Regions from separate parts of the Tatumella sp. JGM94 genome, predicted to be linked through region 3. Evidence: riboswitches for the same ligand, from Rfam matches in the RefSeq annotation. Region 3 holds a riboswitch; each other region holds the start of a gene.
What was found. Region 3 has a riboswitch for thiamine pyrophosphate ahead of thiM (hydroxyethylthiazole kinase). Riboswitches for the same ligand answer to the same signal wherever they lie in the genome.
Positions count from the first base shown of each region.

Region 1: linked by a shared signal. The riboswitch ahead of thiB (thiamine ABC transporter substrate binding subunit) and the one ahead of thiM (hydroxyethylthiazole kinase) in region 3 are both predicted to bind thiamine pyrophosphate.
Region 2: linked by a shared signal. The riboswitch ahead of thiC (phosphomethylpyrimidine synthase ThiC) and the one ahead of thiM (hydroxyethylthiazole kinase) in region 3 are both predicted to bind thiamine pyrophosphate.

Region 1 covers NZ_JAERJN010000003.1:5,657-15,923, reverse strand. The annotation lists gene JK216_RS02965 (DNA polymerase II) at 1-1,745, opposite strand, end outside; gene JK216_RS02960 (DedA family protein) at 1,912-2,676, shown strand; gene thiQ (thiamine ABC transporter ATP-binding protein ThiQ) at 2,666-3,379, opposite strand; gene thiP (thiamine/thiamine pyrophosphate ABC transporter permease ThiP) at 3,363-4,973, opposite strand; gene thiB (thiamine ABC transporter substrate binding subunit) at 4,949-5,935, opposite strand; TPP riboswitch at 5,979-6,070, opposite strand; gene JK216_RS02940 (MFS transporter) at 6,284-7,477, shown strand; gene leuD (3-isopropylmalate dehydratase small subunit) at 7,530-8,135, opposite strand; gene leuC (3-isopropylmalate dehydratase large subunit) at 8,146-9,546, opposite strand; gene leuB (3-isopropylmalate dehydrogenase) at 9,550-10,267, opposite strand, start outside.
Region 2 covers NZ_JAERJN010000030.1:5,440-15,706, reverse strand. The annotation lists gene rpoC (DNA-directed RNA polymerase subunit beta') at 1-840, shown strand, start outside; gene JK216_RS16120 (DUF1176 domain-containing protein) at 920-1,981, shown strand; gene thiH (2-iminoacetate synthase ThiH) at 2,022-3,149, opposite strand; gene JK216_RS16110 (thiazole synthase) at 3,142-3,927, opposite strand; gene thiS (sulfur carrier protein ThiS) at 3,930-4,130, opposite strand; gene JK216_RS16100 (HesA/MoeB/ThiF family protein) at 4,120-4,875, opposite strand; gene thiE (thiamine phosphate synthase) at 4,868-5,515, opposite strand; gene thiC (phosphomethylpyrimidine synthase ThiC) at 5,515-7,434, opposite strand; TPP riboswitch at 7,521-7,621, opposite strand; gene nudC (NAD(+) diphosphatase) at 7,829-8,602, shown strand; gene hemE (uroporphyrinogen decarboxylase) at 8,696-9,760, shown strand; gene nfi (deoxyribonuclease V) at 9,760-10,267, shown strand, end outside.
Region 3 covers NZ_JAERJN010000002.1:238,056-248,322, forward strand. The annotation lists gene JK216_RS02775 (GNAT family N-acetyltransferase) at 1-253, opposite strand, end outside; gene ahpC (alkyl hydroperoxide reductase subunit C) at 410-973, shown strand; gene ahpF (alkyl hydroperoxide reductase subunit F) at 1,045-2,616, shown strand; gene JK216_RS02790 (hypothetical protein) at 2,999-4,066, shown strand; gene JK216_RS02795 (BamA/TamA family outer membrane protein) at 4,072-5,208, shown strand; gene JK216_RS02800 (DUF4056 domain-containing protein) at 5,205-6,353, shown strand; gene dbpA (ATP-dependent RNA helicase DbpA) at 6,536-8,014, opposite strand; TPP riboswitch at 8,121-8,211, shown strand; gene thiM (hydroxyethylthiazole kinase) at 8,251-9,069, shown strand; gene thiD (bifunctional hydroxymethylpyrimidine kinase/phosphomethylpyrimidine kinase) at 9,056-9,856, shown strand; gene yegS (lipid kinase YegS) at 9,866-10,267, opposite strand, start outside.

The DNA.
Region 1 (10,267 bases), on a different contig from region 3:
TGTTTTCGCCACCAGTGGTTGACATTGTCTGCCAGTTGTCTGCCTGTCTCTTCGGCCTGTTGCTCACTGTGGGCCGTTTTCAGCCAGACAAAGATCGAGTCCGTATCACCATAGATTACCTCGTATCCCTGACGTTCAATAAAGTCGCGGGTCTGTTGCATAATTTCATGTCCGCGCAGGGTAATGGAAGACGCCAGTCGCGGATCAAAAAACCGGCAGGCGGGGGTACCAAGCACACCATAGAATGCGTTCATAATTATCTTTAATGCCTGAGACAAGGGCTGGTTAGCTTGCTGTTTAGCGTTATCCCTGTTTCGCCAAATCTGGTCAATGATTTCCGGCAGGCAGTGGACTGTTCTGGAAAAACGCGCACCGAGAAAACCGGCGACCGAGCTCTCTTCTGCCGGATGGGCCAGCCCCTCAGCCAGCCCGATGGGGTCAATCAGGAAAGTTTTGATTATTGACGGGTACAGACTTTTATAATCCAGCACCAGTACCGAATCATATAAACCCGGCCGCGAGTCCATGACGTAACCACCGGGGCTGGCGGACGGAGCGATTTCGCCGGTATTTGGCGCGACAAACCCGGCACGGTGCATACGCGGGATATACAAATGACTGAAAGAGGCCACCGAACCGCCGTGACGATCGGCCTGTAATCCATTGACACTGCTTCTTTCCAGCAGGAATGGCATCAGCTGTGTCTGTTCAAAAATCCGTGTTACCAGTTGACAATCCCGCAGGTTATAACGGGCCAGTGCCGGTTTGTCGGTGGCAAAATTATGCGTGATTTCGGCCATCCGGTTGTCCGGGTCCCCGATCAGCTTGCTTTCACCCAGCAGTTCACGGGCGACATTTTCCAGACTGAAGGAGGAAAAATTACGAAAGGTTGAACGCAGCGCCTCAATGCCGTCAATAATCAGCCGGCCTGCCGCCATTGCCTGAAATGTACCCGGTTTGAATCCGTTCTCACGCCACTCCAGCAGGCTGTTACCGCGACCAAAGCGCAGCGGGATACGGTACCGTTCGGCATGTTTTTGCAGGATCTGCAGATCAAACTGTACCAGGTTCCAGCCGATGATAACATCCGGGTCATAGCGGGTAATCCACTGGTTAAGCATCTCCAGCAATTCCTGATGGCTGGCGGCATAGTCGAGACGGAAATCTGTCGGCGGATCGCCATCCGTTGCAGGGCCCAGCATCATCACCTGTTGCTGGCCACAGCCTTCAATACCGATACAGTAAAGTTCGCCCTGTGCGCTGGTTTCTATATCCAGTGACATCCATTTCAGGGCGGGCCGGTAATCCGGATGTGGCTTCAGGCGGGCATCAGTGATAACGGCCCCTTGCTGCTGGCCACTGAACCAGACCGGTGCGTTGATAAAACGTTCCATCAGGAAACGTTCCGCAGGCCGGATATCGGCTTCATACACGCGGATCCCATGTTCGCGAAACCGTTTTTCCAGCCGCTGAAGCTGACGGTATTGGTGGCAATACAGACCGGACAGGGGCTGGTGGCTGAAATCACGAAGCTGCAGAGGCGTCAGACGGACATTGTTTTCTCCGCGTAACAGGTTAGCTGCCTGTGCGGCTGCCGACTGCGGGATAAAGGCAACCGCCTGTTGAGGGGGGACCCGCAACTGTACCGGCCCGTTATCCGTAGCCAGCCAGAAGGTAAGTTCAATCCCGTGCGGGGTATCCCGCCAGTGACGGGTCAGTAAAAAACCGGGTTGCGGACTATTCACAGGATCTCCGGGGAACTGGGGGATAAGAGTATAACACAGCCGCGGCGCAGCCCCTGCAGGTATCAGGGGCGGCCCCGGCCTTTGTGTTGTATTTAAGGACACAGACTGCTTGACGTCTGTGTCCTCGCTCTGGACAATCCAGGCTCAGTTAACTTGAGGAATTTTTATGGAAGCCTGGATCCAACACCTCATTACTCAGTCACCGGATTGGGCGTTGTTTGCGGTAGCGGTAGTGACGTTCTTTGAATCGCTGGCATTAGTCGGGCTGGTCCTGCCGGGTACCGTATTAATGGCCAGCCTTGGTGCGCTGATTGGCAGCGGAAATCTCGGGCTGTATCCGGCATGGGGGGCCGGTCTGGCGGGGTGCCTGCTGGGAGACTGGCTGTCATTTTATATTGGCTGGCGTTTTCAGGGGCCATTACATCGCTGGAAATATTTACAGAAGCATCGCAGTCTGCTGGATAAAACCGAGCATGCCCTGAATGAACACAGTGTCGCGACTATTCTGATTGGTCGTTTTGTCGGGCCGACACGGCCGCTGATCCCGTTACTTGCCGGAATGCTGGAGTTACCGGTGAAAAAGTTTCTGCCGCCGAATATTATCGGATGTCTGCTCTGGCCGCCAGTGTATCTGCTGCCAGGAATACTGGCCGGCGTGGTGATTGATGCGCCGCATAATGCGCAAAACAGTCTGTTTAAATGGTTACTGCTGGCGGAAGTGATAGCCCTGTGGCTGGCGGCCTGGACCGGCTGGCGCTGGCTGAAAGGCAGCAGAAAACAGGACTGGGCAAGTCGTCTGCTGCCCGCCCGCCGTTTGCGCTGGGTTGCTCCGCTGCTGATTATTCTGGCGCTAGCCGGACTGGCCGGGCTGCAATTCGACCCGATGATGCCTCATTTCCGTCAGTTACTGTGGCGGGTGTTTATTGACTGACGGGCGCTGCGGGGATCCCCAGTAGCGTCGCGGCTTCGGCTTCTCCGTTCAGCAGTTGCCGGCTTGCCCCCTGCCAGACGATACTGCCGTTATCGACCAGTACACTGCGTCCGGCAATTTGCCGGACATCGTCCAGATTATGTGACACCATCAGTAACGTAATATTGTGCGTGTGGCAGAGTGTATCCGTCAGCGTCAGCATTTCCTGGCGCAGGGCCGGATCCAGGGCGGAAAAAGGCTCATCCAGTAACAATAGCGGTTGCTGCCGTAACAGACAACGGGCCAGTGCGACCCGTTGTCGTTGTCCTCCTGACAACTGACCGGGTAATCTGTCCAGTAATCCCTGCAAACCGACACTGGCGGCAATCTTCGTGACCTGCTGTTTTTGTGAATTCGTCAGACGCAGTCCGGGATGCAACCCGAGCCCGAGGTTTTGTCCTGCTGTCAGATGTGCGAACAGATTATTTTCCTGAAACAACATTGAGACTGGGCGTTGTGCCGGAGGCTGCCGGGTGCAGTTTTTTCCGTCGATCCATAACTCCCCGCTGCTGAGAGGCAAAAAACCGGCAATCATACTGAGCAGGGTGCTTTTCCCCGCACCGCTGGGCCCGAGGATAGCAACCCGCTCACCGGCTTCTGCGTGCAGTGAAAAACACATGGTTTGTGACTGATAGTGGTAAGTCAGATTATTCAGCGTCAGCATGGTGTCCTGCTATTTTTTCGATCAGGGTAAACAGTAAAAAGCATACCAGCAGCAGTAATAGTGCGCTGACAGCCGCTTGCTGTCCGCGATAGGCGCCGATTTGCTGATACAGGTAAAACGGCAGAGTCCGGAAGTCATCACTGCCAAACAACGAAATCACCCCAAAATCTCCCACTGACAGTACACAGGCAAAGGCCAGAGCCTGAGCAAGGGGGCGCTTTAACGCCGGTCCTTCAACCAGCCGTAACCGCTGCCAGCCATTAATGTCCAGAGACAGGCAGAGCTGATTATAATGGCTGGCGATATCACGCATGGGGGTATCCAGAACTTTCAGCGCATAGGGCATGGCGATTAATGCATTCACCAGTACCACAATGTTTTCCGGTGAATCCGGTATGCCGCTGGTACTGTTAAAAAACATAAAAATACCGCTTGCCAATACAATGCCCGGCATTGCCAGAATTAACATTCCGCTGCTTTCCATCAGTTGTGCGGGCAGAATTTTCTGGCGTAAACGTAATTCGCGGCTGCTCCATAACAACATCATTGTCAGAATAACGGACAACAGACCCGCCCGCAGCGCAATACTGAGCGATGTCCGGGTCGCGAGCCACAGGTCTGTCTGTTGCAGGGAAGACAAAAGATGACTGTTAACACCATTGATCACGACCGCAAGGATGGGAGGCACCAGTAACAGCAGGGTCAGCAAAATGATCAGACTGTCTGTCAGTCGTGCTGACCAGCGGTTGTCGACTGACCGCCAGTGGCGCAGTAATGCGCTGTTACCGGTTAGAGGGGTATTCAGCCGCAGGCTCAGCGCGACCAGTAACAGGCAGAAGGCCAGCTGTAACAGTGCCAGTATGGCTGCTTTAGCCGGGTCGAAGTCGTAGCTCAGCGCCTGGAAAATAGCCAGTTCCAGCGTCGTTGCCCGTGGCCCGCCCCCTAAAGCTAATACAATGGCAAAGCTGGAAAAGCAGAGCATAAAGATCAGTGCGGCAACCGGCAGCAGCTGCCGTTTCAGCCACGGCCATTCCAGCCAGCGAAATAAATAAAACCCCTGCATATTCAGCTGGGCTGCCAGCTGACGTTGTTCGGCCGGAATCTGCTCTAAAGATTGTAATAACAGCCGGCTGGCCAGCGGCAGATTGAAAAAGATATGGGCCAGTAAGATACCGGGTAACCCGTACAGAGAAAAGCGGAAGGGGATACCGGCCCTTGCGGCCAGTTGTGCCAGCCAGCCATCGTGGCCATAGACACTCAGTAAGCCAAAAACCGCCACCAGCACCGGCAGCACCAGGGTCATCGCGCATAAACGCAATAGCAGGTTTCTGCCCGGAAACCGCCGCCGGTACAGGGCGCGGGCGACCAGAATTGCCGGCAGCACTGATAGCAGTGTCGATAATGCGGCCTGGGTAAATGAAAAGCCGATAACATGCCACAGGTAGGGATCGCGTAACCAGTATAGTGCGTGGCCCAGCGGGGCATTCCACAGCAGGCTGATAAAAGCCAGCAGTGCAATACCGGTGGTTATCAGGGCAGCCAGCAGCCCGGGAATCAACCAGCGCGGCATCAGTGGCTGACTGCGTTTTGCCAGGCGTCAATCCAGGCTGCACGATGCTCTGCCACTTCCGCAGGCGAGTATTGCAGGGCGGTTTTAGGTACCATCAGTTGCTGAAAACCGGCAGGCAGCGGGGTCTTAATGACCGGATACATCCAGTTGCCGGTCGGCAATGTTTCCTGAAACTGCGGGCTGGTTACAAACTGCATAAACTGTTTTGCCAGTGCCGGATTGGGGCTGTTTTTCAGTCGTGCCGCCACTTCTACCTGCAAGTAATTTCCTTCTGCAAAGTCAGCGGCCGCATAATCGGGATTATGCTCTTCGATAATATGATAGGCCGGTGACGTGGTATAGCTGAGTACCAGATCACTCTCACCTTTCAGAAACAGATTATAGGCTTCGCTCCAGCCTCGGGTGACAGTGACGGTTTTGGCGGCCAGTTTTTGCCATGCTGCCGGGGCCTGATCGCCGTAGACTTTTTGCATCCACAGCAGCAGCCCGAGCCCCGGGGTACTGGTGCGGGGATCTTCGTAAATAACCCGCCATTTATCCGGACTTTCGACCAGCTGTTTCAGACTGGATGGCGGATTTTTCAGGCGTTTTTTATTATAGACGAATGCAAAATAGCCATAATCATAAGGTACAAACGTTGTATTGCTCCAGCCACCGGGGATGGTCAGCTGGCGGTAGTCAACCGGGGTTGGTGTAAACAGCCCGGTTTTTTGTGCCGCATCCAGCAGATTATTATCCAGCCCGACTACCACATCCGCTTTACTGTGTTTGCCTTCCATTCTCAGGCGGTTAAGCAGAGAAACGCCATCCCCGAGGGAAACGTATTTGAGCTCGCAGCCGCAATCGGCTTCAAAGGCTTTTTTAATTGCCGGTCCGGGGCCCCAGTCGGAAGAAAAGGAGTCGTAGGTATAAACGGTTAATACGGGTTTTGCGGCAAGTACCGGTGCGGAAATAATCAATAATACAGGCAGAAATTTTTTTAACACTTTGCGCTCCTTGAGGGATGGGCCAGTTTATGCGCAAAAGATCTGAGGAATAAGTCTCAAATCCCTACGCCGGTGTTAACCGGATCAGGTTCTGCGGGTATATCTCAGCACCAGAGTGCACCCCGTTGAGAACACGCTATTCTATGCAATTCATTAGCCCGGCGAAAGCCTCAAAAATCCGGTGTAACAAATCAGCGCGGTGAATGGCAACGGGCCGTGCGGGCAGACTGTTACTGTGGTCATTTTCTCCGTGTCCGGAACCGTAGTCCGGCAGACAAGATCTGCTGTTTTGGGTAATTTGTTATATGCTGTCGGTTACTTTCCTCCCGCATCCGGATGTTGTGCTTTATGGAAAAAACTGAACTTCAGCCCGTCAAAAGTAATTCAGTATTTGTGTTTTTTATGCTGGTTACATTTTCTGTGAGTATTGCCGGTGCATTACAGGCACCGACCCTCAGCCTGTTCCTGAGCAGAGAGCTGCACGCCGCCCCGTTTGAAGTCGGACTGTTTTTTACCGTCAATGCCATTACCGGGATTATCGTCAGTTTTTTGCTGGCCAGACGTTCGGATAAACGAGGTGACCGCCGCAATCTGTTGATGTTTTGTTGTCTGATGGCGATCGGCAATGCCCTGGTGTTTGCGTTTACCCGTAGTTACTGGCTGTTGATTGGCCCGGGATTGCTGCTGGCTGCATTTACTACGGTCGTGGTACCGCAGATCTTTGCACTTGCCAGGGAATATGCTGACTCTACCCGTCGTGAAGTGGTCATGTTCAGTTCGTTAATGCGGGCACAGATGTCACTGGCCTGGGTAATCGGCCCCCCGCTGTCATTTGCCGTGGCATTAACCCGCGGGTTTATGACCCTGTATCTGTTTGCTGCCGTATTATTTTTTATTTCACTGATACTTATCCGTTTTACTCTGCCATCGGTCCCGAAAATTTTCCCGGCGGATAATCTGGCGCGCAGTACGGTGTCGGGCTGGAAAAATACCAGCACCCGCGGGCTGTTTATCGCCTCGGTACTGATGTGGACCTGTAATATGATGTATATCATCGATATGCCGCTTTATATCAGCAGTACTCTGGGCATGCCGGAAAAAGTTGCGGGGGTATTGATGGGCACAGCAGCAGGGCTGGAAATTCCGGTAATGATCCTGGCCGGTATGCTGGCTAAGCGTATAGGTAAACGGCCATTGGTCTTACTGGCGGTGACTGCGGGGGTATTGTTTTACCCCGGCATGTTGTTGTTCCACACCTATACCAGTCTGCTGGCGCTGCAAGTATTTAACGCCATCTTTATCGGTATCGTTGCCGGGCTGGTTATGCTGTGGTTTCAGGATCTGATGCCGGGCCAGGCCGGGGTGGCGACGACAATGTTTACTAACTCTGTATCCACGGGAATGATTTTTGCCGGGGTGTTACAGGGGAGCATCAGCAGCTGGTGGGGACATGAGGCGATTTACTGGCTGGCTTCCGGGCTGACAGTGATTGCGTTACTACTGACCTGGCGGGTAAAAGAATCCGCAGAGTGCGGCCGGTGATCCCCCGCCAGCAGGGCGGGGGAGCGGCTAAAAACCGTGACCTGATGCCGGATTAACGTAAAAACGCAGGCTGGCGGGTTTCGTAATCGGCAATAGCAGATTCATGTTGCAGAGTCAGACCGATACTGTCTAAACCGTTCAGCATGCAATGACGACGGAAGCTGTCGAGGGTGAACGGATAATGTTTCCCGCCGGCAATCACTTCCAGGTTTTCCAAATCCACCACAAATTCGATGCCCGGCTGTTCTGCCACCAGACGGAACAGTTCATCCACTTGCTCTTCTGTCAGGATCACCGGCAACAGCTGGTTATTAAAGCTGTTGCCATAAAAAATATCGGCAAAAGCAGGCGCGATAACGGTACGGAAACCAAAATCGGTCAGGGCCCAGGGGGCATGCTCACGGGACGATCCACAACCAAAGTTCTCGCGGGCCAGCAAAATACTGGCACCTTTGAATTGCGGTTTATTCAGCACAAACTCCGGATTCGGGACTTGTCCTGCGTCATCCAGAAAACGCCAGTCATTAAACAAATGCTGACCAAACCCGGTGCGGGTCACTTTCTGTAAAAACTGTTTGGGAATAATGGCATCTGTATCGACGTTGGCTGCATCCAGCGGCGCAACAATACCAGTATGTCGGATAAATTTAGTGGCCATCAACAGCTCCTTAGTTCAGTTCACGGATGTCAGCAAAACGGCCGGTCACCGCAGCTGCGGCAGCCATTGCCGGGCTGACCAGGTGAGTGCGCCCGCCACGGCCCTGACGGCCTTCAAAGTTACGGTTACTGGTGGATGCACAACGTTCCCCCGCGTTCAGCCGGTCGTTATTCATCGCCAGACACATTGAGCAGCCGGGCAGACGCCATTCAAAACCGGCATCGGTAAATATTTTATCCAGCCCCTCGGCTTCGGCCTGTGCTTTGACCGGACCGGAACCCGGCACCACCATCGCGACGATGCCCGGTGCCACTTTACGTCCTTTGGCGACAGCGGCAGCGGCACGCAAGTCTTCGATACGTGAATTGGTACAGGAACCGATAAACACTTTATCAATACTGACTTCTGTCAGCGGGATACCGGCATCCAGTCCCATATAGGCCAGTGCTTTCGCCGCGGAGGCGCGCTCAACCGGGTCACTGAAAGACTCAGGTGCCGGAATTGGCTGGTTAATGGCAATGACCTGGCCCGGGTTGGTCCCCCAGGTGACCTGAGGGGCAATATCTGCCGCATCCAGGGTCACGATACTATCAAATACCGCATCTTTATCTGACTTCAGGCTCTGCCAGTAATTTACGGCCTGTGCCCATTGTTCACCGGTCGGGGAAAACTGGCGGCCTTTCAGGTAATTAAAGGTCGTTTCGTCAGGGGCAACCAGGCCTGCTTTTGCGCCCATCTCGATGGCCATATTACACAGGGTCATACGACCTTCCATGCTCAGGGCTTCGATTGCCGGGCCGCAGAACTCGACAACATGACCGGTACCCCCGGCACTGCCGGTTTTACCGATCACGGCCAGCACGATATCTTTAGCCGTGATACCGGCAGCCGCCTGACCTGTCACTTCAATTTTCATGGTTTTAGCCCGGCCCTGTTTCAGGGTCTGGGTGGCCATCACATGTTCAACTTCAGAAGTACCGATCCCGAATGCCAGCGATCCGAACGCACCATGAGTCGCGGTGTGGGAATCTCCGCAGACGATAGTCATGCCCGGCAACGTCATGCCCTGCTCGGGCCCAATCACATGGACTATCCCCTGATAAGGGTGGTTCAGGTCATACAGCTGAACACCGAATTCCTCACAGTTTTTGATCAGTTCCTGCATCTGGATGCGGGCCATCTCACCGGATGCATTAATATCACGGGTCTGAGTGGACACGTTGTGGTCCATTGTCGCGAAGGTTTTTGATGGCTGGCGCAAAGGGCGGCCCTGAGCGCGCAGGCCATCGAATGCCTGCGGAGAGGTGACTTCATGGACTAAATGGCGATCGATATACAGTAAAGGTGTTTCGTTTTCGGCTTCGTAGACGACATGTGCATCAAATAACTTCTGGTATAATGTTTTGCTCATTTTTTATTTTTCTCCGGTAATAAACCGGGCAATGATATCGCCCATCTCATCAGTACTGACAGCCGGTCCCTGACCTGCCAGATCACGGGTACGGAAACCTTCTTCCAGCGCACGGTTGACTGCCTGCTCGATACTGTCAGCGGCATCACCGGCATTCAGGCTGTAACGTAACAACAGGGACAGGGACAGGATCTGAGCAATCGGATTGGCAATGTTCTGACCGGCAATATCCGGTGCTGAACCCCCGGCTGGCTCATATAAACCAAAGCCCTGCTCATTCAGACTGGCTGATGGCAGCATGCCCATCGACCCGGTGATCATCGCACATTCATCCGACAGGATGTCGCCAAACAAATTGGAACACAGCAGCACATCAAACTGGGAAGGATCTTTGATTAACTGCATGGTCGCGTTATCAATGTAGATATGTTCCAGTTCGATCGCCGGGTATTCTTTGGCGATTTCGCTGACCGTTTCACGCCACAGGATGGAAGACTGCAATACGTTAGCTTTATCGACCGAGGTGACTTTCCCGCGGCGTTTTGCTGCGGATTCAAACGCCAGCCGGGCAATACGCTCGATTTCATAGCGGTGGTAAACTTCTGTATCGAATGCACGCAGCTGATCACCGCGCCCGTCACGTCCTTTCGGCTGGCCGAAATAGATCCCGCCAGTTAATTCACGGACGCATAAAATATCGAAACCGCGGGCCGCAATATCG
Region 2 (10,267 bases), on a different contig from region 3:
TCCGGCGGTACTAAAGATATTACCGGTGGTCTGCCACGCGTTGCTGACCTGTTTGAAGCCCGTCGTCCGAAAGAGCCGGCGATTCTGGCAGAAATCAGCGGTATTATTTCCTTCGGTAAAGAAACCAAAGGCAAACGTCGTCTGGTGATCACACCTGTTGATGGCAGCGAACCTTACGAAGAGATGATTCCGAAATGGCGTCAGCTTAACGTGTTTGAAGGTGAGCGTGTTGAACGTGGTGATGTTGTTTCCGACGGACCTGAATCACCGCACGACATTCTGCGTCTGCGTGGTGTTCATGCTGTGACCCGTTACATCGTTAACGAAGTGCAGGACGTTTACCGTCTGCAGGGCGTTAAGATTAACGATAAACACATTGAAGTTATCGTTCGTCAGATGCTGCGTAAAGCGACCATTGCTTCTTCCGGTAGCTCCGAGTTCCTGGAAGGTGAGCAGGCTGAAGTTTCACGTATCATGATCGCTAACCGTGAACTGGAAGCGAACGGCAAAGTCGCTGCGACTTTCGCCCGTGACCTGCTGGGTATTACTAAAGCTTCACTGGCAACCGAATCGTTTATTTCTGCGGCATCATTCCAGGAAACGACTCGCGTACTGACTGAAGCAGCAGTAGCCGGTAAACGTGATGAATTACGTGGTCTGAAAGAGAACGTGATCGTTGGTCGTCTGATCCCTGCCGGTACCGGTTATGCCTACCATCAGGATCGTATGCGCCGTCGTCATTCAGGTGAAGCACCTGTGACTCCTCAGGTCACTGCAGACGAAGCATCTGCCAGCCTGGCTGAGTTGCTGAATGCCGGCCTTGGTGGCAGCGACGAATAACAGAGTATGACATCGTGATATAAAACCCTGCTCAGGCAGGGTTTTTTTATATCCGGTCAGACAGGAAGCGGAGCAAAGCATGAGGAAATTTTGTGTACCTGCCATATTGTTTTCAATGCTGGTGGCGATACCCACAGTAAAAGCTTCAGAAGCTGTTCAGAGAATGTTCCAGGACTGGCAGGTGACCTGTAATAATCTTAATGATTGCGATATCCGTAATGCCGATGAAAATATGCGTGTTGTGCTGCGGCATGAAGCCGGGCCACGGGGAATTGTTTCGCTGGATATTATGGGATTTGATATTGATAAACCGGAAGGAATTTGGCTGGACGGGAAATTATGGAATAACAGTATGACCCCTGTTAGTAGCGATGAAAGCCACGATTATGCGGGTTACCATACTGATTCTCTGCAGACAGTTCAGGCATTTATCCGGGCGGCCAGTCATGCCAGACGTATTACTCTGACGCCGGATGAAGATGATGATACGGGTTCACTAAAAGGTTTAAATGCCTCGTTATTGTTTGCCGATGATGTACAGGGGCGTCTGGATAACCAGACTGCGCTGCTGCGTGTCGGGCCCGGCATTCCGGCACAGGTGCCGCTGCGTTATGCTTTTGAAATTCCGCCGACCAAAGTCCCGGCTATTTTCCCGGTCAGTGATGGTAATGCTCTGATCAATGAAGTACTGCAGACGCAGCAATCAGTGCTTAATGATGAAGAATGCTCACCGGAAGCTGATGACATCGCCCGCAGTAAAGCAGTGCCTCTGGATAAGAAAAATGTCCTGGTGATGATCAATTGTGTTACCGGGGCTTATCAGTCTTCCGGTATTTTATTTATTACCCCGCGTGATCATCCGGATCAGGCGAAGGAAGTGGAGCTGACACTTCCCCTGAAAGATGATCAGGGAGATCCTCAGACCATCAGCTGGTTTACGGACGTCAGTTATGATCCTAAAACAGCGATGCTGACTCATACGGCCAGAGGCCGGGGGATCGCTGACTGTGGTGAAAGCGGAGCCTGGCGGTATGACGGACATCATTTTCAGCTGATGAGTTACCATAACCAGCCAGCCTGTGACGGCGGAGCTCCGGGCAACTGGCCTTCGGTCTGGCTGACACCCGGCTTTAAAGAATAGGCAGAGACAGACAATAACGGGCGCCCGGCGCCCGTCCCGGTCACAGATTATTTCTTCCGAAGTAAGGCTCCCAGTCTTTCCACACCGGCTGTAACCCGGTTTTCTGTAAGGCGGCAGCGACCACTTCTGGCCGCCGGTGATCATCCGGTGAAAACTGTTCAAGCGCACCGCTGCTTTCTGCATATCCACCCGGCGCTGTTTTAGAAAAAGCACTGGCTGTGGTCACAACAATCGGAATAGCATGATCGCGGAATTTCGGTGACTCCCGGGTGGATAGCGAAATATCCGTGGGTGGTGAAAACAGCCGGAAGGCACACATTGTCTGCAGCAGCTGACGTTCATTCATCAGTGAAGCCGGGGTGATACCGCCGGCACAGGGGCGTAATCGTGGAAAAGCTACGGAATAGCGTGACTGCCAGTAATGTTTTTGCAACCAGTTCAGGTGTTCACCCATCATCAGGCAATCAGTGCGCCAGTGGCCGGATAATCCGGCAAGAACGCCGAGCCCTATTCTGTCGACACCTGCGCGGCCCAGCCTTTCCGGTGTTTGCAGACGAAAGAAAAAGTCCTGCTTATTGCCCCGTAAGTGATGAGTGGCATAACAGGAAGTATGATAGGTCTCCTGATATACCAGCACTCCGTCCAGCCCGAGCCCCCGTAATTCGCGGTACTCATCTTCCTGTAATGGCTGAACCTCCATCATCAGTGAACTGAACTGCTGACGAATGCCCGGCAGATGACTGCGGAAATACTCCATCCCGACTTTATTCTGATGTTCACCGGTCACCAGCAATAGCTGATTAAACCCCAGTTTGCGTATCGCCTGACATTCCAGTGAAATCTCTTTGCTATCCAATGTCTTACGACGGATTCGATTGCCCATCGAAAAGCCGCAGTAAGTGCATTCATTAGCGCAAAGGTTAGACAGATAGAGTGGTGCAAAAAAATTGACTGTATGACCAAAGCGCTGTCGGGTCAGTTGCTGTGCTCTGGCCGCCATCTGTTCCAGAAAACTTTCCGCCGCCGGAGACAATAATGCCATCAGCGCGGCAGTGCCCTGTATTTCTCCGGATAATGCCCGCCCGACCTGAGCCGGGGTCTGACTGTCAATCCGCAGGCGTAATTCGTTCTGGTCCAGGCTCTGCCAGTAATCAGCAAAATCAGCCATTGGTATTCTCCTGTTGAAAGTCAGCCTCCAGGAAAGCGGTTAACGGGCTGGTCGGACAGGCGACTGCCCGCAGACCGGAAGTTCCGCGGGCAAGATGTCCTGCTTCAGTGGCTAAAGCAAACGCGCGGGCCGTCGCAACAGGGTCGTTGGCTGTGGCAATAGCGGTATTCACCAGCACAGCATCCGCACCGTATTCCATTGCTTCACAGGCATGTGAAGGTAAACCGATCCCTGCATCGACGATTACCGGTACCGTAGCCTGATCAATAATGATCTGCAGAAAATCCCTGCTCAGTAACCCTTTATTACTGCCAATCGGTGCGCCGAGCGGCATAATCGCCGCACATCCGACGGCTTCCAGCCGTTTACAGAGCACCGGGTCGGCCCCGCAATAGGGCAAAACGACAAAACCTTCTTTTACCAGCTGTTCTGCGGCCCGGAGTGTTTCTATCGGGTCGGGTAACAGATAGCGGTTATCGGGATGGATTTCCAGTTTTACCCAGTGAGTCCCCAGAGCTTCCCGTGCCAGTCGTGCAGCGAATACAGCTTCTCCCGCGGTTTTGGCCCCGGAGGTATTTGGCAGCAACATAACGCCTGATTGTTGTAAGGGATGCAGAATATTGTCCTGCCGGCCACTCAAATCAACTCGTTTCATCGCTAATGTTGCCAGCTGTGAGCCGGAAGCCAGTAATGCCGCCTGCATTATGGCCGGAGAAGCAAACTTACCTGTCCCGGTCAGTAGCCGGGAACTGAATGTTTTATCTGCAATTCTTAACACAGTTAACCTCCGGCGATGACCTGAAAAACCACCACATCATCATTTTCCTGCACCTGGTACTCAGCCCAGCGGGTGGCAGGAATGACTCTGCCGTTGACCGCAAGGGCGGTGCCCTGCGGGCCAACGGATATCTGCTGCAATAGCTGACTTAATAAACAGGCGTGGCTAATCTCCGTTGGTATATCATTGAGTTTAATTTGCATGAATTTCTCCGCAGACCGGGCAGTCATCGGCCGGGGTCAACTGCAGACGACGCCATTGTAATTCTTTACCATCAAACAGCATCAGCTGACCGGAAACAGCGCTATGGCCGGTTGTCACCAGTTTGATTGTTTCCAGCGCCTGTAAATTACCCATCATTCCCGCCACCGGACCAATAATCCCGCTGTTACGGCAGTTACGGGCGGGTTCTTCTGTCTGTGGCCACAGACAGCGATAACAGCCTCGGTGCCAGGGAGGTGTCAGCACCAGCAGTTGCCCGCTGAACCCTACAGTACTTGCCGAAATCAGTGGCAGGCCTTGTTCAACGCACCATGCATTGAGCAAGTGTCTGGTTAGCAGGTTATCACTGCAGTCGAGTACTACGGTTGGCCTGACAGGTAAACAGGCTAATTGCTGTACATCAATTCGCCGGTCAATAGTATGCAGGTGTACTGACGGATTCATCTGGTTCAGGGTCTGTGCCGCCAGTCCGGCTTTAGGGCGACCAGTATCAGCCGTACGGTACAAAATTTGTCGCTGCAGGTTACTGATATGCAGAGTGTCATCATCGGCCAGCAGCAGGGTGCCAATACCGGCTGCTGCAAGATACATAGCCGCCGGAGATCCCAGTCCTCCCAGCCCGACAATCAATACCCGCGCATCTGCCAGCTTTTCCTGTCCTGACGGGCCAATTTCCTCCAGTAGCAATTGCCGGCTATAGCGCATAAAATCCTGATCATTAAGCATCTGCTGAGTTCCCCTGAGCTTCCTCTACCCGGCGCTGTAACTCTGCAACGGCAGTTCGCCAGTCGGCGGCTCGTGTGATGGCGCTAACAACCGCGATACTACCGACCCCGGTAGCCAGAACCTCCGCGGCCCGGTCTATGGATATGCCACCGATAGCTACCGTCGGTATACCTGCAAGACGTCGTACATGATGACGTAAATTATCCAGTCCCTGTGGATGAGAGGGCATCTGTTTGGTATTGGTCGGGAACACATGTCCCAAAGCGATATAGGAAGGATTGAAGGAGAGCACACGGTCAATTTCCCGGCTGTCATGGGTGGAGACACCCAGTCTTAACCCGGCCTGATAAATGGCTGTCAGATCGGCAGTGTCCAGATCTTCCTGCCCCAGGTGCACACCATAGGCACCATGTTTGATCGCCAGCTGCCAATCATCATTGATAAATAGCCGGGCATTTCGTTTAGCAGCCAGACGAATACTTTCGATAATTGCCTGTTCTTTTTCTGCGGTACAGTCATCCTTGATGCGTAACTGTAATGTCATCACTCCTGCATCCAGCAGCCGGGCGATCCATTCAACACTGTCCACCACTGCGTATAACCCGCAGTGCAGCGGAACAGCAGGAAATACCTGAGCCATTATTTCCCCCCGGCATCTGTACTGACGGGCAGATAAATTTCGCTGCCGTTATCGCGGAAACGCTGAGACATCCCGAGCATACCTTCATTGATAGCAAATGCCGGAGCCGGGTTCTTACTGGCGAAGTCACGAACTTCCTGACTGATTTTCATCGAACAAAATTTCGGGCCGCACATGGAACAGAAATGGGCAACCTTGCCTGATTCCTGAGGAAGGGTTTGATCGTGGTAACTGCGGGCAGTTTCCGGATCCAGCGCCAGATTAAATTGATCTTCCCAGCGGAATTCGAAACGTGCTTTAGACATAGCATTATCACGGATCTGAGCGCCGGGATGACCTTTTGCCAGGTCGGCCGCATGTGCGGCAATCTTATAAGCTATCAGTCCCTGCTTCACGTCTTCTTTATCCGGTAAGCCGAGGTGCTCTTTGGGAGTGACGTAGCACAGCATTGCACAGCCGAACCAGCCGATCATGGCAGCACCGATACCCGAGGTAAAATGGTCATAACCCGGTGCAATATCCGTTGTCAGGGGGCCGAGGGTATAAAACGGCGCTTCGTGACAATGCTCCAGTTGTTCGGTCATATTGCGCTGGATCATATGCATCGGCACATGTCCCGGGCCTTCAATCATTACCTGAACATCATACTCCCATGCAATTTTGGTCAGTTCTCCGAGGGTATGCAGTTCGGCGAACTGTGCTTCATCATTAGCATCGCGGATAGACCCCGGGCGTAATCCGTCGCCCAATGACAGGGCAATATCGTAGCTGGCACAGATTTCACAGATTTCACGGAAATGCCGGTACAGGAAGTTTTCCTGGTGATGGGACAGGCACCACTTAGCCATAATCGATCCGCCGCGTGACACAATCCCGGTCAGGCGTTTTGCGGTCATTGGCACATAACGCAGCAGGACACCGGCATGGATAGTGAAGTAATCGACCCCTTGTTCCGCCTGCTCCAGCAGGGTATCCCGGAAGACAGACCAGTTAAGATCTTCTGCGACACCATTCACTTTTTCCAGGGCCTGATACACCGGGACAGTACCGACAGGGATCGGGCTGTTGCGCAGGATCCATTCCCGGGTTTCGTGAATATTCCGCCCGGTGGAGAGGTCCATCAGCGTATCAGCCCCCCAGCGGGCTGCCCAGACCAGTTTTTCGACTTCTTCTTCAATAGAAGAGGTCACGGCCGAGTTACCAATATTGGCATTAATTTTTACCAGAAAATTCCGGCCGATGATCATCGGTTCGGATTCAGGATGATTAATATTCGACGGGATAATTGCTCTCCCTGCGGCAACTTCCTGGCGTACAAATTCCGGGGTAATGGTTTCCGGTAACGGATCAAAAAAATGCTTGCCGGGATGTTGCTGGCGCAGTTCAGATGAGGTGATCTGCGCGCGGCCCATATTTTCACGTATTGCGATAAATTCCATTTCCGGGGTGATTATCCCCTGACGCGCGTAATGCAGCTGGGTAACGCAACGTCCGTTCAGCGCTTTTCGCGGCTGGGGAAGGTAGCGGAAGCGCAGTCCATCCAGGCTTTCATCCGCCAGGCGTTCTCTGGTGTAGGCTGAGCTAGTGGCCGGAATCTGTTCAGAATCCTGGCGTTGTTCAATCCAGGTCTGGCGGAGGCGGGGGATACCACGGTGGATATCCGGGGTGGCGGTTTCATCACCAAACGGACCGGACGTGTCATAGACCGGGATAGCTTCATTGTCTTCTTCTGTCGGATTGGCCGCGGTTCCGCCGATACGGGTCGGGCTGAGTTGTATTTCACGGACCGGCACCCTGATGTCCGGCCGGGAGCCAGTCAGCCAGCGGCGGCGTGAGGCCGGAAAGGACTGATGACCCAGTGAGTTGATAAAATCCCGTGCTTGTTCGCGTTTTTCGCGGCGTGATAATTTTTCAGACATAGCTCTATTTCCTGTAAATAAAGAAATACGCTTGTCCGGAGTCCGGAAGGAGTGACAGAAGAAAGTGTCTTGCGGGCACACTCAGGCTGAACTGTACTCTTGTTCCCTTCGCAGGTACTAACCTGATCAGGTTCCGCGGATCCCGAATTAACGGTCTCAGCCCCGTGGGGCACTCCGACAAGATAATAAGCGGCTGATCAGGGTGTGATACAGCGGCGGGTGAATTGTCACCGTCAGTCAGCATAGAGTGCTTCAGCGTGAAGTACAAGCCCCTGCTATTTGTACGGTCGGTGAAAAGCAAGTGTCATGTTATCGCTGACATTACCCCGCCGGGTGCTAGTATGGATTAGCTGTTGTCGTAACATGTGGTTAAAAACAACAAAGGTGCTGATTGATGGAACGTGAAATAACCGGTGAAGATAAGGGCTGGTGGGTGGTAAGCCAGCAGAATAAAATCTGGCTACCCGGAGATAAACTACCTTACGGGCCTGCTGCTGAATTTTCCCTTAGCGGATTGTCCGGACGTCCGATCGGTGAGTGGCAGGGCGATACGGTCTGGCTGATTAATCATTCGCGTCCGCAAAACATGGCTTCCCTGCGGCAGTTGCTGAATGAAGACAGTGGCTTATTCAGAATGGCCGGACGCGGTGTACAGCTGGCTGAATTTTATCGTTCTCACCGTTACTGTGGTTACTGTGGCGGGGAAATGCAGCACAGTAAGACAGAATTTGCCTGTCTGTGTACCCGCTGTCATGAACGGTATTACCCGCAAATAGCGCCTTGTATTATCGTGGTGATCCGCCGTGATGATAAACTTCTGCTGGCACAGCATGTACGCCATCGTAATGGGATTTATACGGCCCTGGCCGGATTTGCTGAGGTCGGGGAAACCCTCGAACAGACGGTTACCCGTGAAGTTATGGAAGAGAGCAGTATCAGGATTAAAAATCTGCGCTATATCGCTTCTCAGCCCTGGCCGTTTCCCCAGTCACTGATGATGGCTTTTCTGGCTGATTACGACAGTGGTGATATATGCATTGATCCTGAAGAACTGCTGGATGCCGGCTGGTACCGTTATGATGAACTGCCTGCACTGCCACCCGCTGGCACCATCGCACGGCGGCTGATTGAAGATACTGTGGCATTGTGCCGGTCAGAATACCAATAACGGCAGACAAAGATACCTGACTGACAGGGGCATGGTTAGAATAACCCGTTGTTTGTGTATATAATATGCGCCTGATTTCGAGAGAGCCTGATTATGAGCGAATTAAAAAACGACCGTTATTTGCGAGCATTACTACGGCAGCCAACGGATGTAACGCCGGTGTGGATGATGCGTCAGGCAGGCCGCTATTTGCCTGAATATAAACAGACCCGCGCACAGGCCGGCGATTTTATGTCGTTGTGTAAAAATGCCGAGCTGGCCTGTGAAGTCACTTTACAACCCCTGCGCCGTTATCCGCTGGATGCCGCTATCCTGTTCTCTGACATTCTGACCATTCCGGATGCGATGGGATTAGGGCTGTATTTTGAAACCGGTGAAGGCCCGCGTTTTTCTTCACCGATCAGCTGTGCTGCGGATGTAAAAAACCTGCCAATCCCTGATCCGGAACAGGAACTGGGCTATGTGATGAATGCGGTACGAACTATCCGTAAAAACCTGAAAGGTGAAGTTCCGCTGATTGGTTTCTCCGGCAGTCCATGGACACTGGCAACCTATATGGTGGAAGGTAGCAGCAGCAAAGCCTTCACTAAAATTAAAAAAATGATGTACAGCGAGCCGTCGGTATTGCATGCATTACTGGATAAACTGGCGGAAAGTGTCATTCTGTATCTGAATGCCCAAATCCGTGCCGGTGCACAGTCGGTAATGATTTTTGATACCTGGGGCGGGGTATTAACCGGCCGCGACTACCGCAATTTCTCTCTGTATTACATGCATAAAATTGTAGACAGTTTATTGCATGAAAGTGAAGGCCGCCGTGTGCCGGTCACACTGTTCACTAAAGGTGGCGGACAGTGGCTGGAACAGATTGCAGATACTGGCTGTGATGCGATTGGCCTTGACTGGACGACGGATATTGCCGATGCCCGCCAGCGGGTAGGACACCGGGTTGCATTACAGGGCAATATGGACCCTTCAGTGCTTTATGCTCCGGCGGCGCGGATCGAACAGGAAGTCTCGACAATTCTCGAAGGCTTCGGTCATGGTGACGGGCATGTGTTCAATCTCGGACATGGGATCCATCAGGATGTTCCGCCGGAACATGCTGGCGCATTTGTTGACGCTGTCCACCGTCTGTCGGCAGCTTATCATAAATAATGACAGCCGATTACGCGGCATTAAAAGTACAGCAACTTTCACTGGCAGCTGATGTTGTTGGTGAGGGGCTAAGCCGTGATTTTTCCCCTGGCTTTATTGCCGGGGGAGACGTGGGGTTTGAACAACAAGGGACGATCGCGCGCGGCGTTATTGTCGTATTGCGCTGGCCCGGACTGGAAATAGTTGAACACCGTATAGCACGGGTACCCGTCACGTTACCCTACATCCCCGGATTTCTCTCGTTCCGTGAATGTCCGGCACTGCTTGCTGCCTGGCAACAACTTACTCATCGTCCGGATTTATTGCTTATTGATGGGCAAGGCATCGCTCATCCGAGAGGTTTAGGGGTTGCCAGCCATATTGGTGTGTTAACTGATGTACCGACGATTGGCATTGCCAAGAACCGTTTATGTGGCGAGTATTCTCCACTGGAAGAAGGGGCCGGGGCATGCCAGCCACTGTATTGTCATCATCAGCAAGCCGGCTGGGTACTGCGCAGTAAAATCA
Region 3 (10,267 bases):
AGGAAGGGCTGACAAACAGGCTATGTAAAAAATTATCCACTACAGCACAGGATGAAAATCCGGCCCGCTGTTCACCGTCCATGGCAACCCGCACTTTTTCGCCAGTAATTAACCGGTCAAAATCTTCCAGTTGCCAGTCTTCACCTTTCAGCCAGTGCCAGTTTGCACGGCGGCTGGCGAGATATAACGTTCGCAGAAAGGGACGGTCAGCCTCATCATAATCACGAATGATGACTGGCGCAGAGTGGCCCATAACAGACTCCCATGGGGTAAATTCAGGTGACCAGTTCAGCACAATGCTGAGCGCGGGGTTAATAGATTTTAGTTATCAAATCGATAATAACAGAGTATTAGCCGCTGCCCGCTAAAGAGGTTACTTTGGCATCCTACTTTTACGGAGGGGCAACTGATGTCAATTATCAACACTAAGATCAAACCGTTTAAAAACAGCGCATTCAAAGAAGGTCAGTTTATCGAACTGACAGAGAAAGATACGGAAGGTAAGTGGAGTGTCTTCTTTTTCTACCCGGCTGATTTTACTTTTGTCTGCCCGACCGAACTGGGTGATGTGGCAGATCACTATGATGAGTTTCGTAAACTGGGTGTCGATATCTACTCTGTCTCCACGGATACCCATTTTACCCACAAAGCATGGCATGGCAGCTCTGAAACTATCGGCAAAATCCGTTATGCGATGATCGGTGACCCGACCGGAGCACTGACGCGTAATTTCGAAATTATGCGTGAAGAACAGGGACTGGCAGATCGTGGCACCTTTATTGTTGACCCGGAAGGGGTCATTCAGGCGATCGAAATTACCGCAGAAGGCATCGGTCGTGATGCATCTGACCTGCTGCGTAAAGTAAAAGCAGCCCAGTATGTGGCAAGCCATCCGGGTGAAGTCTGCCCTGCAAAATGGAAGGAAGGGGAAGCGACACTGTCTCCTTCATTAGATCTGGTCGGTAAAATCTGATCAGTGCGCCAGCCAGGGGTTTGTTTTTTCACGGGTGCTGAGGCACCCGTTTTTCTGCCAGGGAGATCACCATGCTCGATAATACATTAAAACATCAACTCAGCGTTTATCTTGAAAAATTAACCCGTCCGGTAGAGCTGATTGCGACTCTGGATGACAGTAACACCTCCGGCGAAGTGCGGGAATTACTGGAAGAAATTAGCGGGTTATCAGATAAAATCAGTTTGCGGCTGGATGACAGCCTGGCAGTTCGTAAACCCTCTTTTATGATTTCAGCCCCCGGCCAGAACCATGGTCCGCGGTTTGCCGGTTCTCCCCTCGGCCATGAGTTTACTTCGCTGGTACTGGCTCTTTTACAAACCGGCGGTCATCCATCGAAAGAGAGTCAGGCGCTGCTGTCTCAGGTGGCAGCGCTGGATACTGAGCTGAATTTTGAAACCTATTATTCACTGTCCTGCCATAACTGTCCGGATGTGGTACAGGCGCTTAACCTGATGGCGATCCTCAACCCCGGGATCAGCCATACGGCGATAGATGGCGGCGTTTTTCAGCATGAAATAGAACAACGTGAAGTGATGGGGGTGCCTGCGGTATACCTTAATGGTCAGAGCTTCGCCCAGGGGCGCCTGAGTCTGAGTGAGATCGTCAGTAAGGTCGATACCAATGCCGGGAAAAAAGCAGCCGAATCCCTGAATCAGCGTCAGCCCTACGATGTGTTGATCGTTGGCAGCGGTCCGGCTGGTGTGGCAGCGGCTATCTATGCGGCGCGTAAAGGGATCCGTACCGGGTTACTCGGGGAACGTTTTGGCGGGCAGCTATTAGATACGGTAGATATCGAAAACTATATTTCGGTACCCAAAACCGAAGGCAGTCAGCTGGCGGGTGCGTTGCGGCAGCATGTGGCTGATTATCAGATTGATGTTATTGAAGCACAGACTGCCAGCCAGTTGTTACCGTCCGCGGCACCGGGAGGGCTGCATTCAGTAGCCACAGTCTCCGGGGCAACCCTGCAGGCAAAAGCCGTTATCCTGGCAACCGGTGCCCGCTGGCGTAATATGAACGTACCGGGCGAAGAGCAATACCGGACGCGCGGCGTGACCTATTGTCCGCACTGTGACGGCCCTTTATTTAAGGGAAAACGGGTTGCCGTGATCGGCGGAGGAAATTCCGGGGTGGAAGCGGCGATTGATCTGGCAGGGATCACTAGCCATGTCACTTTGCTGGAATTCGCAGCAGAATTGAAAGCCGACCAGGTACTGCAGGAGAAACTGCGCAGCCTGAAAAATGTGGAAGTCATCCTTAATGCACAGACTCTGGAAGTTACCGGTGATGGTAAGCAGGTCACCGGCTTGCAATATCAGCATCGTCAGACGATGGAACAGCAGGGGCTGGCAGTCTCCGGTATTTTTGTGCAGATAGGTTTGCTGCCAAATACCCAGTGGCTGGGTGACTCTGTGGCGCGTAACCGGTTTGGTGAAATTGATGTCGATACCAAATGTGCAACCAGCCAGCCGGGTATTTTTGCCGCCGGTGACTGTACGACTGTCCCCTATAAGCAGATTATTGTTGCCAGCGGAGAGGGGGCTAAAGCATCACTGAGTGCCTTTGATTATCTGATCAGAACCTCATCTGTATCTGAATAAGCGTTACCCTGAGCAGGCTATTCTTTATCCGCCAGCCTGCTCACAGTCCGCGGATTTAATATAATCAGCATTATACAATGATGAGTTATATATATTAATTACACTTCATATTTCGCACATTATTAATCATTTCCTTCATTATCAGCCCGCTTAATTAACTGTTTCTGATAATATCTGATATATTTTTTCTTATAATTCATTCTTTTTATTTATCTGTTAAGAATTAATAAATTTAAATTAACTTAAATATAATATTTTAATTTAAAATATTATATTTGTTAGCACGTTATGCTGATAAGTTATTTAACGGCTGCCGCATAATTTCAGCCACTTTACCGCGGTATTTATTTATTATTTCTGGCAATGGCAGATCGTAAAAACAATGAAAATCAGATATCTGGCCCTGGGGTTATTGGCTATTCCCGGCATATTTACCGAATCTTTTGCAGCCACGCCCCGGGACCTTAGCTCCCTGTATCAGCTTCCGGAATCCAGCCAGATACCGGCGGCAGATAACCGGCTGAATAGTCAGCCCCCGACGCCTCCGGCAATTAAACACTATGATCGCTGGTTCCCGTTGCTTGGCGATAAAGCAGTACAAATGGGATATGAATTACCGGAACCTTTTGGTATCGGTATTAATTATATGAACATTCGCCAGAATATCAGTGTTGACTCGATTAATTTTAGCGGACTTGGCCTGGGAAAACTCAATTTCCCATCCAACCTGTTTAATATAGATGCCAGTAAAACCCGGCAATACAGTAAAACGACGACTCTGCGGCTGGATGCCTGGCTGCTGCCGTTCTGGAACCTGTACGGGATTGTCGGTAAAACCCGTGGTCATTCCATTTCAGCGATTGGCGTTGATTCCGACCCCTCTCAGTTTAAAGGGGACTTTCTGAACCAGCTAATCTCCGGTGTGGTGCACAACATGCATAACGCAGGGCAGTTCGATAATCTGAATTTTGAACTTAAGTTTAAAGGCACCACGTATGGCGTCGGGACAGTGCTGGCCGGAGGGGTCGGTGACTGGTACGGGCTGGTGGACTTTAACTATACCCAGACAAGGTTCGATATTCTCGACGGCAGTATTAATGCCTTTACCTTGTCACCGCGCGTAGGTTACCGCTTTACCACTCCGGGGATCCGTGCGATAGGGCTGGAACCCGGAAAACTGAATGTCTGGGTAGGGACCATGTATCAGGATGTTCAGCAGGAATTTAAAGGCAGTCTTAACGATCTGGCGATGCCGGGTTCATTACAGCAATTAATGGCTCTGGCTAACCGAAATGGTAATGGCCGTTTTGATGTTAAGCAGCATTTGCAGTCCCCCTGGAATGTACTGGCGGGCGCACAGTACAGCATTACCCGGCATTTTAATATTGCCGCAGAACTGGGCTTTGCTCAGCGCAACAGCATTATGGTATCCGGAGAGTATCGTTTCTGATGTTACTGCGGCGGCTGAGTGTGCTGATACTGGCTGTAATTCTCTGGCCCTCAGAGGCAGCCGCCGGAATAATCCCCACCCGACAACAGGTTGACCGCTGGCTGGCTCCCCTCGGGGCTAACCGAACGTTTAATCCGGACCAGGGGATCGACTGGGGAATTATGCCGGGCCCCTTCTATACACCGGAGCTGGGCGCCGGGGTGGGGGCGGTGGTCGCCGGGTTATACCGGCCCGATCCCGATGATCATATCAGTCAGAATTCATCAGTCACATTAAGTGGTTATGCCAGCAGCACCGGCGCATTCGGACTGCAGGTCAATAATTACGGGTTTTATGACCAGGACAAGTGGCGATTCTTTGTACAGGGAGAGCTAAGCGATACCCCGACATGGTACTGGGGAAAAGGGTTTCGCGCTGGCAGTAATAACCGGAATAAACAGCGCTACGTTGCACGGGAAATCAGCATGATGCCGCAGGTGATGCGGCAGATAGCCAGCCGGACTTATTTCGGGCTGGGCTGGTCGCTGAACAACATGCAGGCCGGATCGGTACATGATCCTCAAAAAAACGGGCCTGCCCTGGAAGCCGACGGGCGCGGAGTGTTCAGTAGCGGGCCACTGATTAGCCTGAGCTATGACAGCCGGGACTTTTTACCTAACCCGCATAAAGGTATTTCAGCCAGCCTGCAATATATCCGCTACAGCCCGCAAACCGGCAGCAATACGCGTTTTGATGCATGGACGGCCCATTTTAGCGCTTACCATGAAATTGATAAAAAACGGGTACTGGCCTGGGAGATCAATGGCGCTTTTACCAGCGGCCAGGTGCCGTGGAATATGCTGCCATCACTGGGGGACAGTGATCATTTCCGGGGGTATTACCCGGGACGTTACCGCGAACGTGATGTTATCAGTACCCAGCTTGAATACCGTCAGTCACTTAGCTGGCGAAACGGTATTGTCGGCTGGATTGGCAGCGGCACTATGGCATCACATTTTTCAGCCGCTGCAGGGCAGCGCTGGTTACCGACCATCGGGGCCGGATACCGGTTTGCGTTTAAACCGGGCGTCAATATCCGGCTGGACTACGGAATAGGTAAAAACAGCAGTGCTTTTTATTTTCAGGCAGGAGAAGCTTTTTGAAAGGATGGATTTACGCGCCGCTGTTAGCGGTATTATTCAGCACATCACCCGTATCCGCCCGTATTGAGATCGGCAGTGATTTTTCCCATATTCCTCAGCAGCAGGCCGCAGAAGCCTGGCCGGTCAGCGTGCCGCTGTCACCGCCTGATGGTCTGCGGCCTTGCTGTGCTTTTGGTTACCGGTTGAAAACGCAACTGCTGGGCGTACCGGTACCTTTTTACCGGATTAATAATGTCGCTGAAACAGATAACCTCGGCAGACATAACTATAACGACAGTCACTGGAATTCATTACTGGCGCTTAGCGGGCTGGGAAAAGAGCATAACGGTATTGTTTATACTCTGCGTGGCGGGTTTATTGATACTGCTCATATTCGTGACAGTGCGGATATGACTTTCTGGTTATTCAGCCAGCTATACCCAAGACTGGGCACCGCCTTTACCCTTTCTCCCGGTGAGGAAGAGCTGGCAAAACGACAAGTGGTTTTCAGGGCATTTACCCCACCGAAGGATCCGGCACAGGCCTATACACTGGCCGTATGGATCGCGGCGACAATTGCCTATGATATTGCAGCCTGGCATGAAGTTGCTCAGTGGTATGGTTTCGAATCAATTCCCGGTTTTTCTGAGGGGATTTCAGCCTTCTCGCCGGAAGATCTCTACTCAAATATGGTCGGGGCCAGGCTGGCGGCGACGTTATTGCTGACCGGACACGGTTACAGTAAACGTGGTTTTAATCTGGCGATGACGACAATACTGCCACAGGCGTTACACCGTCTCGGCGCGGTCAGTGCCAGCCAGACACGTTTTCATTTTGATATGGTCGATAAATTGTGGTGGGACAGCAGCAAAGCGGTACCGGAAAAGTTCCTGTTGCTGAAACGTAATTATCTGACCGGCAATGACAGGGTACCGACCCCGGTCCCGGGAGAACCGGAAGCCAGTCTGCCCCTGACATTTCCTGCCAGCTATGCCGGTGAGCAAATTAACTCTCTGGCCGAATTACGATTGCTGCCCGGTAAATCGATGGTCAGGCTTCCTGCACCGGAAACATTTTACCGCTGGCAGGATTTTCCTGCGCTGGCGGATGCGGCACAGAAAAGTGATCAGCGACAGTTGCAAAAAAATAGCGTCGGGAAGCGCTGAACGTCAGCCAGCATCGGCCGGTTATTAAGACGGATTGCAGCTAAAGTCACCCTGCGGTCAGCCCTGCATCTGAAACTGCTATTCGTGAAATGGTCAGAAAAGCCAGCCGGTGGTAACTGTAAAAAATAAGAACGCTCTCCGCCCGCCAGCGGGGCGGAGAGCTAAGCAGAAAGCGGCAATAATTATTTCAGTAATCTGACCTTGCAGTTCTTACCTTTGATTTTCAGCTGTTGTAGCTGACGAAACATCTTACTGGCCGCTGCTTTACGAATAGCCACATAAGCATGCATCGCTGACATATCAATTTTACCGACATCATCGGCTGTCAGTCCGGCATCCCCGGTCAGAGCGCCAAGAATGTCACCGGGGCGTATTTTGGCTTTACGGCCACCGTCGATACAGAGTGTTACCTTGTCGGCCTCCAGTGATACTCCGGCAGCAACGGTGAGGTCACCGGCTGACAACCACTGTGGTTTCAGGTCGATATAATCTTCCAGTGCGTTAGCCCGCGTGATCTCTGCCGGGGCGACCAGACTCACGGCCAGACCTTTGCCACCTGCACGGGCGGTACGGCCTATCCGGTGTACGTGAACTTCCGGGTCGAAAGAAAGTTCATAGTTTACGACCATCGGCAGATCTTTAATATCCAGTCCGCGGGCAGCCACATCCGTAGCGACCAGTACCCGGCAGCTATGGTTAGCAAAACGTATCAGCACCTGATCACGGTCACGCTGTTCTAAATCACCGTGCAGCGCGGCCACACTGATCCCTTGTTCCGTCAGAGCCTCACAGACTTGCTGGCAGTCGCGTTTGGTATTACAGAAAACGACGCAGGAAGAAGGCTGATGGTGGCCGAGTAACGTTTTCAGCAGTGACAGTTTTCCGCCGCGTGAGGCTTCATAAAATTGTTGTTCAATATCCGGAAGTACCGACACATCACCGGTCGTAATACTGACCGGTGAACGCTGGATCCGTGCACTGATAGTTTCAATGCCCTGCGGGTAGGTGGCGGAAAACAGCAGTGTCTGACGTTTGACCGGCAGATAGCCGATAATATCATCAATCGCTTCACTGAATCCCATGTCAAGCATACGGTCAGCTTCATCGAGCACCAGTACGTGCAGTCCCTGAACCAGTAAACTCTGCTTGCGCAGATGTTCCTGAAGACGTCCCGGCGTACCCACCACAATGTGAGGAGCATGGGCCAGAGATGCCAGCTGATGACCCATCGGCTGACCACCGCACAGGGTCAGAATTTTAATATTCGGAATGTAGCGTGCCAGACGGCGCAGTTCTTTGGTGACCTGATCCGCCAGTTCACGGGTCGGGCATAACACCATTGCCTGAGTGGTAAACTGCGAAGCATCTATTTTCTGTAACAGGCCGATGCCGAAGGCGGCTGTTTTTCCGCTCCCGGTCTTTGCCTGCGCACGGACATCATGGCCCTGTAAAATAACCGGTAACGCCTCAGCCTGTACCGGCGTCATAGCCGAATAACCGAGTTCGGTAAGGTTTTCGAGCTGCGCAGCGGGCAGCGACAGAGATGCAAATGATTGGGTCACAGGGTGTACTCTACTCAGACAATTATCAGGGGACGCAGGACTGCCGGGGCTGCGCAGTGATGCAAACAGTACCGTCAGGCTGGATATATAAGCAGACATAATAGCAGAGATCCGCCTGCTTCGGCAGAGCTAAAATAATTTCGCCGCGACGGAATTATAGTTGTGACTTGCGCGGCGGCAGAGAGTTGCCTTACCCTGTACGACGTATGATGACTCGGGGTGCCGGTTATGGCTGAGAAACACCCGTTGAACCTGAACCGGATAATGCCGGCGGAGGGAAGTCTGATACTGCTGTATGCGGTATCCGTTTCCTGATGCCCGTCAGGAGCGTTGAAATGTCAGTGGTTTATTCTTCTTTTTCTGCCCGTGAAGCTTCCGCCTCACGGCATCTCTATGGGGTGACCCCGCCGCTGGTGCATTGTATGACCAACCAGGTGGTACAGTCACTGACCGCCAATATATTGCTTGCCAGCTCAGCGTCTCCGGCCATGGTCATTGATCTGCAGGAAGCGCCGGTGATGGCGGCGCATGCGTCAGCACTACTGATTAATGTCGGTACCCTGACCCACGAGGCAATCCCCGCGATGCAGGCCGCTGTGGAGTCCGCCAACCGCGCCGCAGTTCCCTGGACACTGGACCCGGTCGCGATGGGAGTATTACCACTGCGCAGCGATTTTTGCCGGCAGTTGCTGGATTTTTCTCCGGCGGTGATCCGCGGCAACGGTTCTGAAGTTCTGGCACTGGCGGGGGCCGGAAAAGGCGGGCGGGGGATGGACAGCAAGGATGATTCATGCCGGGCAGTGAGCGCGGCGGTACAGCTGGCGGCAGATCAGAACTGTATTGTGGTGGTATCAGGGGCGACTGACTATGTTACCGATGGTCATCTTGTCCTGACGCTGACAGGAGGATCCCCGTTAATGACGGCCGTGACCGGTACTGGCTGCGGGTTATCAGCCCTGGTGGCAGCATTCAGCACGTTGCCCGGCAACCGGTTATATCATGTGGCGACGGCCTGCTGGCTGATGTCACAGGCTGCTGAACAGGCAGCACAACAGTCCCGCGGGCCCGGCAGTTTTTCAATCGCGTTAATCGATGCTCTCTGGCAGCTATGCCAGACCCATCGACAGGAGGGACAAGACAATGCGGCGAATTAATGCATTAACTATTGCCGGAACGGATCCCAGCGGTGGGGCGGGTATTCAGGCTGATTTAAAAACCTTTTCTGCGCTGGGCGCCTACGGTACCAGTGTGATTACTGCCCTGGTCGCCCAGAATACCTGCGGGGTACGTTCAGTCCGGGCGGTGGCGGCGGATTTTGTGCGCGAACAACTTGCCGCAGTGATGGACGATATTCGTATCGATACCCTGAAACTGGGTATGCTGCATAACGCAGAGATTATCCGTGCTATGGCTGATGATTTGAGTCACTGCACGGTTCCCTGGCGGGTGCTGGATACGGTTATGCTGGCCAAAAGCGGCGATCCTCTGCTGGATCCTCAGGCTGTGAGTCTGTTGCGGGATAAACTGTTACCCCGGATGTCGCTGATCACCCCGAATCTCCCGGAAGCTGCTGCCTTGCTGGGATGCCGTGAAGCAGTCAGCGAGCAGGAAATGCTGTTACAGGCGCAAAAGTTACTGGAAACCGGATGCCAGGCCGTTTTAATCAAAGGCGGGCATCTGGGCGGAGAAGAAAGTCCGGACTGGCTGGTCAGTGACGGTTTTCAGAAACGTTTTACCACCCTGCGGATTAACACCCGTCATACCCACGGTACCGGATGCAGTTTATCGGCGGCGCTCTGTGCACTACGGCCCCGTTATCCGGACTGGGCGGCAACCGTGGATGCGGCTAAGCAGTGGCTGTGCGGGGCGATAGAAATGGCCGATACATTACAGGCAGGTAAAGGTAACGGCCCGGTACATCATTTTTATCGCTGGTGGTGATCACGCTTGTTACCGGTGGCTCAGCAGCGGGCACTCTTCCGGCAGCCTGCAGCGCACTGCCTGTGGCAGTAGTTCCATCCGGAAGTGCTCGCCACTCAGGGGTTCACCGTCAAGGTTAAATGTCATCGGGTGACGGGCTTTAATCTCCAGTGAACGACAACGGGCGCTGGTTATGGCGGGGTTATCGCTATTCCCCGTCAGGTTATGGACAATGCCCGGCAGCCATTGCTGCGCCGTAACGATGCTGATATCCATCAGACCATCGTTGATAAATGCGGAAGGGCACAAACGCTGCCCGCCCCCAGCCTGACGGCCGTTACCGATACCGATCACCAGGGCATCGCCCTGCCAGTGAAAGGTTTCGCTGATAATTTCACAGTGATCTGCTTTCAGGGTGTCCATACGCAGCAA